2 regions of the Stenotrophomonas sp. SMYL41 genome follow, and region 1 is predicted to be linked to the other one. Evidence: predicted binding sites of a transcription regulator. Region 1 holds the regulator's gene; the other holds the start of a gene.
The links. The regulator FliA, encoded in region 1, starts transcription of late flagellar genes. The targets are predictions, from matches to a motif close to TAAAGTTTNNCNNNCNNNGGCCGATAA.
Positions count from the first base shown of each region.

Region 2: the regulator FliA is predicted to act here: its motif matches at 2,864-2,890, upstream of V3B30_RS17910 (methyl-accepting chemotaxis protein).

Region 1 covers NZ_JAWIRX010000003.1:15,398-19,810, reverse strand. The annotation lists gene flhF (flagellar biosynthesis protein FlhF) at 1-1,381, shown strand, start outside; gene V3B30_RS04170 (P-loop NTPase) at 1,368-2,255, shown strand; gene V3B30_RS04165 (RNA polymerase sigma factor FliA) at 2,252-2,995, shown strand; gene cheY (chemotaxis response regulator CheY) at 3,053-3,445, shown strand; gene V3B30_RS04155 (protein phosphatase CheZ) at 3,445-4,050, shown strand; gene V3B30_RS04150 (chemotaxis protein CheA) at 4,053-4,413, shown strand, end outside.
Region 2 covers NZ_JAWIRX010000017.1:71,299-75,711, reverse strand. The annotation lists gene V3B30_RS17915 (DUF2628 domain-containing protein) at 1-156, shown strand, start outside; gene V3B30_RS17910 (methyl-accepting chemotaxis protein) at 234-2,765, opposite strand; gene V3B30_RS17905 (NAD(P)-dependent oxidoreductase) at 2,958-3,851, opposite strand; gene V3B30_RS17900 (S41 family peptidase) at 3,950-4,413, opposite strand, start outside.

The sequences.
Region 1 (4,413 bases):
CACCCGCCGCCGCAGCAGCACCCCGGCCCCGGAACCGGTCGCCGCCACCACCTCGGCCGTCGCCGCCCTCGCCCGTGCCGCCGTCGGTGCCACCGGCCGCACCCTGGACAGCGCCGACGAAATCGTGCCGACCCGCGGCAGCACCGGCTTCGCCGCCACCCTGGCGCGCGCCGCCGTCAACGAACCGGCACTGCCGGAACAGAGTTACGCCCCGTTTGCCGAAGCCATCGTCGCACCGGCGGCCACCAGCGCCACGCCGGCCAACCGCGCCCGCTTCCAGATCGACCCGCCGCACGAGGCGCATCACGAAAGCGCCGCACCGGCCGTGCAGCCACCGCCGCTGCCGACCGCTGCCGTGACCGATGCGCAGCCCGAGGTCGCCCGCAGCGAACCGGCAGCGGCCGAAGCCGCCGTCGACGCCAGCCCGGCCCCCATGCTGGCCCCGGCACCGACGCTGACCGTGGTCGCCCAGGACGACGCCGAGATCCGCCAGCTGCGCCAGGAAGTGGCCGGCATGCGCCAGGTGATCGAGCGCGAGATGAACCGCTTCACCGACGAGCGCCTGCGTGGCTGCCCGGTGCGCGCCACCGCGCTGGACCTGATGGACGAATACGGCTTCGATGCCGGCCTGGCCCGCGACGTGGCCATGCAGATCCCGCTGGAGACCGAGGCCCACCGCGGCCGCGGCCTGATGCTGGGGCTGATCTCGCGCAAGCTGCCGATCGCCCCGGTCGACCCGCTGGAAGAAGGCGGTGTGATCGCCCTGGTCGGCCCCACCGGCGCCGGCAAGACCACCACCATCGCCAAGCTGGCCTCGCGCTTCGCCGAGAAGCACGCGCCGCGTGACGTCGCCCTGGTCACCACCGACACCACCCGCATCGGCGCCCGCGAACAGTTGTATGGCTACGGCCGCCAGCTCGGCATCGCCGTGCACGAAGCCAACAGCGGCACCGACCTGGACCAGCTGCTGGAACGCCTGAAGGACTACAAGCTGGTGCTGATCGATACCGCCGGCCTGGGCCCGCGCGACCGCGCCCTGGCTGCCCAGCTGCAGTGGCTGCGCGCCGCCCGCCAGGTGCGCACGCTGCTGGTGCTGCCGGCCAACACCAGCTTCGGCGACATGGACGAGGTGGTCCGCCGCTTCGGTGCGGCCAACCTGCAGGGCCTGGTGCTGAGCAAGCTGGACGAGACCGGCCGCTTCGGCAACGCCCTGTCGGTGGCCGTGGACCACGCCCTGCCGATCACCTGGGTGACCGATGGCCAGGACGTCCCGGAGGACCTGCACCGGGCCAGTGCAGCCAATCTTGTACTTCGCCTTGAAGATTTGCGCCGAGCGGCCGATATGCCCTGCAACCCGGAGTTGAACCATGCCGTCGCGTGAGTACGCCAAGCTGACCAAGACCTTCCCGCTGTCGGCCACCCGCAGCGAGCCGCTGGGCCCTGTGCGCACCATTGCCGTGACCGGCGGCAAGGGCGGCGTGGGCAAGACCAACGTGTCGGCCAACCTGGCCGTGGCGCTGGCCGGCATGGGCAAGCGCACGCTGCTGCTGGACGCCGACCTCGGCCTGGCCAACATCGACGTGATCCTGGGGCTGAACCCCACCTTTACGCTGGCCGACCTGGTTGCCGGCCGCTGCTCGCTGGACGACGTCATCGTCGAAGGCCCGAACGGCGTGCTGGTGGTCCCGGCCGCCTCCGGCCGCCGGCACATGGCCGAACTGGCCCCGGCCGAGCATGTCGGCCTGGTCAATGTGTTCTCCGAGCTGGAACGCGAGCTGGACATCATGGTGGTCGATACCGCTGCCGGCATCACCGATGGCGTACTGACCTTCTGCCAGGCCGCGCAGGACACCGTGGTGGTGGTCTGCGATGAGCCGGCCTCGATCACCGACGCCTACGCACTGATCAAGGTGCTGTCGCGCGAGCGCGGCGTGGACCGTATCCAGGTGGTGGCCAACATGGTGCGCGACCCGAACGAGGGCCGCGTGCTGTACGAAAAATTGACCCGCGTCTGCGAGAAGTTCCTCGCCGATGTCTCGCTGAACTACCTGGGTTGCGTGCCGCAGGATGATTGGCTGCGCCTGTCGGTGCAGCGCCAGCAGCCGGTGGTGAAGGCCTACCCGTCCAGCCCATCGGCGCTGGCCATCACCGAGATCGCACGCCGCACCGCGCGCTGGCAGGCACCGACCGAACCGCGTGGCGGTGTCGAGTTCTTCCTCGAGCGCATTCTCAAACAGCGCGGGGTGGCCGCATGAAAGGCGCAGCCCAGTACAGGGAAGTCCAGCGCTCGGCGGCCAACGAGGTCATCGCCCAGCACTCGGACCTGGTGAGGCGCATCGCCCACCACCTGGCCGCACGCCTGCCGGCCAGCGTCGAAGTCGACGATCTGATCCAGGCCGGCATGATGGGCCTGATCGAAGCCTCGCGCAGCTACGACGCCGACCAGGGCGCCTCGTTCGAAACCTATGCCTCGATCCGCATCCGCGGCTCGATGATCGACGAGATCCGCCGTGGCGACTGGGTGCCGCGCTCGGTGCACCGTCGTGCACGCGACGCCGCCGCCACCATCCGCCGCCTGGAACAGAGCACGGGCCGTGCTGCCAGCGCCACCGAAGTCGCCGCCGCGATGGAGATGCCGCTGCCCGAGTACCTGCGGCTGATGGAAGACGCCGCACGTGGCCAGGTGCTGAGCCTGGAATCGCGCATCGAAGACCAGGGCGAACTGGACACCGTCGCCCAGGGCGGCCCGACCCCGCAGCAGGTCCTGGAGCGCGGCGAATTCGGCCGCGAGCTGGGCAAGGCGATCGGCCACCTGCCCGAGCGCGAACAGCTGGTGCTTTCGCTCTACTACGAGCAGGAGCTGAACCTGAAGGAGATCGGCGCCGTGCTCGGCGTGAGCGAGTCGCGGGTCTGCCAGATCCACGGCCAGGCCGTGCTGCGCCTGCGCGGCCGGCTGAAGATATTCGAGGCCGCCGATGCCGGCCTCGAAGAATGAACATCCCCGAGGCGTCTGCCCCCGGCCGCCCGGAATGAACAACAAAGGAACTCTGCTTTGAACAAGAACATGCGCATCCTGATCGTCGACGATTTCTCGACCATGCGTCGAATCGTCAAGAACCTGCTGGGCGATCTGGGCTTCACCAACACCGCCGAAGCCGAGGACGGGCATGCCGCGCTGTCGCTGCTGCAGAGCCAGTCGTTCGATTTCGTGGTCACCGACTGGAACATGCCGGTGATGACCGGTATCGAGCTGCTCAAGGCGATCCGCGCCGACGCCAAGCTGAAGACCCTGCCGGTGCTGATGGTCACCGCTGAAGCCAAGCGCGAGCAGATCATCGAAGCGGCCCAGAACGGCGTGAACGGTTACATCATCAAGCCGTTCACCGCGCAGACGCTGGAAGAGAAGCTCGGCAAGATCTTCGAACGCCTGGCAGCCAGCGCCTGATGGATACCACGGTCGACAAGAACGCCCTCGCCCTGCGCCTGCAGGAAGCCCTGGACGCACTGGAGTCCGGTGACGAAGCCGCGTGGCGGCAGCGCATCGATGGGCTGGTCGCGCTGCGCACGCAGCCGATGATGAGTGGCCTGTCGCGGCTGGCCCGCGAGCTGGGACAGGCACTGGGTGAACTGCCGACCGTGCCCAGCGAAGCCGGGGAACTGGACGATGCCTGCGCACGCCTGGACCACGTGGTGGCGATGACCGAACAGGCCACCCACCGTACCCTGGACCTGGCCGAGGAATGCCGCAGCCTGACCGAACAGCTGCGCGCCGAAGGCCTGCAGCCGGGCCAGGACGCGCAGCTCGAGCGCATCCGCCACAACCTCACCGAGATCGCCCTGACCCAGAGCTACCAGGACCTGACCGGGCAGATCATCCGTCGCGTGGTCGGCATCGTCCGCCGCGTGCACGAAGGCTTCGGCGCGCTCGGCCTGCCGCCGGAACAGCATCGCACCGACCCGGAACTGGCCGGGCCGGCACTGAAGGGACTGGACCGCCACGCGGTCTCGCAGAACGACGCCGACGACCTGTTGTCGGATCTGGGGCTGTAAGCATGAGCGCTGTATCCGACGACATCACTGCCGATTTCATCATCGAGGCACAGGAGATCCTGGATCGCCTCGGCGAACAGCTGGTGTCGCTGGAGCAGGCACCGCAGGACGCCGAACAGCTCAATGCGGTGTTCCGGGGCTACCACACGCTGAAGGGCGGCGCCGGCTTCCTGGGTGTCACCGCCATGGTCGAGCTGTGCCATGCCGCTGAGGAAGCGCTGGGCGCCGCGCGTGCCGGCCAGGCCGTGCTGCAGGCCCATCACTTCGACGCCGCCCAGCAATCGCTGGATTACCTGCAGTCGATGCTGGATGCGGTGTCTTCCGGCACCGAGCCGGGCTATGCGCCGCCGGACCTGATCGCTC
Region 2 (4,413 bases), on a different contig from region 1:
GTGCTGGCCATCGTCACCATGTTCCTTCCGGACATCGTCGGGCGCATGCTGTTCATCGCCATGAACCTCCTTGTCGCCTCCAGCACCAACTACAGCTACTACCTGGAGAAGGTGGAAGGACGCACCAGCTGGAACCCGTTTGAAGGAATGTTCTGAGCCAACCGACCTGCGCCGGATGCGCGGCGAGGATGCACCCGACGCCCGGCCCCCGCCGGGCGTCTTCGTTTCCGGGATCACGCCGCGCGGCGGGCCGTGGCCTCCGGCTCGGCCTGCAGGCGGAAGCGCGACACCGCCACCGCCAGCTGCTCGGCCTGCTCCTCCATCGCGCGGGCGGCGGCGCTGGCTTCCTCCACCAGTGCGGCGTTCTGCTGGGTGGTTTCGTCCATCTGCACCACGGTCTGGTTGACCTGCTCGATGCCGGCCGACTGCTCGCGCGAGGCCGCTGAGATCTCGGCCATGATCTCGTTGACCCGGCCAACCTGACCTACGATTTCCTGCATGGTGCGGCCCGCGCCGTGCACCAGCTGTGCACCGGCACCGACCTGCGCCACCGAGGCGTCGATCAGCGCCTTGATCTCCTTGGCCGCACCGGCCGAGCGCTGTGCCAGCGCGCGCACTTCACTGGCGACCACGGCGAAACCGCGGCCCTGCTCACCGGCGCGTGCCGCTTCCACTGCCGCGTTCAGCGCCAGGATGTTGGTCTGGAAGGCAATACCATCGATCACCGAGATGATCTCGGCGATACGCTGCGACGACGCCTCGATCTGTTCCATGGTGTGCACCACCTGGCCGACCACCTCGCCGCCTTCGCTGGCCACGCCCGCTGCGGAACCGGCCAGCGCGTTGGCCTGCAGCGCATGGTCGGCATTCTGGCGCACGGTGGATGTCAGTTCTTCCATCGACGCGGCCGTTTCTTCCAGGTTGGCGGCCTGCTGTTCGGTGCGCCGCGACAGGTCACTGTTGCCCGCAGCGATCTCGCCAGCGGCTAGGCGGATGCTGGCCGCCGACTGCTGGATCTGGCCGACGATCCGGGTCAGCTGCTGCACGGTGCTGTTGGCATCGTCGCGCATCACCGCGAACACGCCGTGGAAGTCGCCCTGCATGCGGGCAGTGAGGTCACCGGCGGCGATCGCGCGCAGCAGCGTCGACAGCGCAGCCAGGTTGTGGTCGCTGACCTGCATCATCGTGTTCAGGGTCTCCACCATGCGGCGGAAATCATGGTCGAAGCGCAGTGCATCACCGCGCACGGCGAAGTCACCGGCGGCGGCAGCGGCGGCCAGCTGCTGGATCTGCTCGTTGATCGCAGCCAGGTTGCGCTTGGTGGTCGCCATCGCAGCGGTGAACTCCGCCTTCTCGCCCGGCAGTGCTTCCATGTCCACGCTGAGGTCGCCCACGGCATAACGCTGCATCACTTCAACCAGGCGCTGGGTGACCGCGTTGCTGGAGGCCACCAGCTGGTTGCTGTCGGCCACCATGCGGCCGTACTCGCCCGGGAACGCCGCGGCATCCATGCGGTAGCTGAGTTCACCGGCATCGTGGCGGCGCGCCATTTCGGCCTGCGCGGCCATCACCGCTTGCAGCTGGCCACGCATGCCCTGCATTGCATCCAGCAGGCGCCCTACTTCGTCGTTGCTGCGCGCCGGCAGCGTACTGTCCAGCTTGCCGGCGGCGACGTCGCCGGCCACTCGCACCGCTTCGGCGAGCGGGCGGATCGCCAGGCGGCGCAGCAGTACATAGACACCGGCGCTGAGGGTCAGCGCCGCGATCACGCCGACCAGCAGGGTCAGCCACAGCAGCTGGCGCGCTTCGGCCACGATCACCGCATGCGGCATCACCACGCCCAGCGCAAAGCGCTGCGGGGCGTTGCCCACGCGCAGCGGCACGTACACGCGCACGTTGCCGGCCGCATCGGGGCTGAAGGCCTCGAACGGACGATCGGCGGCGATGTCGGCCAGCATGCTGCGGGTCAGTGCATCGTTGCGCGGCTTGCCGATCTCGGTGGCATTGGCCGAGGCCAGCACCACGCCCTTCGGCGACAGCAGTTCCACCCGGCCGGCCCCCATCGGCTTCAGCGTGGCCAGGTGCTTCTGCAGTGCCGCCAGCGAGAAGTCCACGGTGAACACGCCCAGGAACCTGCCGTTCTCGACGATCGGCGTGCTCAACGTACTCATCAGCACCTGCCGCCCGGCGATGTCATAGGCGTACGGTTCGCTGACCTTCGGCAGCCTGTCGCGGCTGGGCGCCATGTACCAGTCACCGGAACCGCTGGCAGTCTCGGTGTAGTCGGTCATCACCGACTGCTGTGGCTTGCCGTCATGCCATGCCCAGTAGCTCATGTAGCGGCCGGTGGCATCGTGCGCTTCGGTGTTGACGAAATCGGCATCCTTGCCATCGAAGGCATCGGCCTCCCACATGGTGCTCTTGCCCAGCCATTCCGGATGGGCGCGCAGCTGCTCACCCAGCACGGCGGCCAGGCTGGCGCGATCGGGGACATCACCACGGGCGCGCTGGGCCAATACGCTTTCGACCATGGCATCGTTGCTGGCGAAGGCCGTACCAAGATCGGCCGCTACCCGGCGTGCTTCGGCGGTGGCCTCGCTGGTCATGGTCTGGCGCGATGCGCTGATCAGGCTGGCGCTGGCCTGTCGGTAGATCAGGAACGCGGTCAGGCCGAAGCACAGCAGCGCGATCGCGGCGGTGCCCAGCATCAGCTTGTGGGCGATGCTGCCCGGGCGGCGGGCAGCGGCGGAACGGGAAGAAGGCATGGGAGGGTCCGCAAGGCAGTTCAGGACGACCGGCGCCACCAGGGCACCGCGCAGGCCACCGGCCGCCGGGACGGGCCCGGCGCTGGAAGCGCACCGGGTTAGCGGCCGCCCGCCAACGAGGTTGAGGCAACCAGCCTGCACATTCCTGAATCCGCTCAGGGTCGGGGCAGCTACCCATCCTTTGCGTCGCCCTCACTCGGCCACGCGGTCCTTGATCCACTGCGCGCGCGGCAGTACCTCGATGCTGCCGACGGCGTACTGCTGCAGCACGTCGTCCGGCCCGAAGCACGGCTGCCAGCCCAGCTCGCTGCGCAGGCGGGCACTGTCGTAGACACGGTCGATGCTCAATGGCAGCGGCCAGCCACGGCGTTCGAATTCGGCCAGCAGTTGCGGCGCGCGACGGGCCAGTACGCTGCGCGGGTGGGTGGCCAGCTCCAGGCAGTCCTCTCGCCGGAACGGCGTCGGTGCGCAGGCGAGGTAGCGGGCGAATCGGGCGCCTTCGTCGAGCAGCAGTGCAGCATGTGCGCTGGCCACATCGCGGGCATCGATGCCGCGGTGCAGGCGGAACATCGCCATCCGTTCGGGCGGTTCCGGGAAGCACCGGCCCATGCGCAGCACGCGAACGCTGAAGCCCGGCGTGGCGGCAGCTTCAGCCAGGGTCTCGGCCTGCAGCTTGGTGCGATGGTAGATCGTGCGCGGCAGCGGCTCGGTGTCTTCGTCGATCCAACGGCAGCCACCGGCTACCACGGCATGACCGTACAGCGCCGTGGTGCTGGTCAGCACGAAACGCCGTGCGCCGGCTTCGCGCGCGGCCTGCAGCAGGTGCGCGGTTGCCTCCACGTTGATCTGCTGGAACACCGCGTCCGGCACCAGCCCGACATGCGGGGCATGCAGGGCCGCGGTATGGATGACCGCGTCGACGCCCTGCACCGCACGCGTGACCGCCTGGCGATCGGTGACATCGGCAATGATGCGCGTGGTGGCGAACGGACTGCGATCCAGCCCCACCACTTCGTGGGCGGCCGCCAGCGCACCGAAGATCGCGCGCCCGATGCGCCCGGAACTGCCGGTCAACAGAATCTTCATTGAGTCCATTCACTCGAAGCGCCCGGGAACTACCGGGATGCTTCGATTCTAGGCATGCAATCGCGCATCTGCGATAGGACAGCCATGCAATCGTGCGTTCATCTTGACGACTTCGCAGGCGCCAGCAGTTGCCGCGCGATGAACAGCGGATCGTCGCCACCGGCCACATCAGGCCTCACGCCGGTACGTTCCCAGTTGCCGCCGGTGCGCAGGTTGATCGGTTGCCGATCGGGAATACTGATCTGATAGCCATCGGGCAGCAGCACAGGATCGCCGAACATATGCGCTGCGCCGCCGCTGCGCGTGCCGACAATGCGCGCGCGCCCCAAGGCCTGCAGCGAGTAGGCGACGAACTCGGCCGCCGAGCCGGTGCGGCGGTCGATCAGCACCACCAGCGGTTTCAGGTAGGCGGGCAGGTTCGCCGGTGGCAGCGGTACCGGCGTGCGCCGGCCGCGCTGGTCCAGCTGCTGCACTGTGTCGATCTTCGCGTCCAGCAGCGTGCGTACCAACAGATCGGCACTTGCATCATCACCTCCCCCGTTCTGGCGCAGGTCCAGCACCA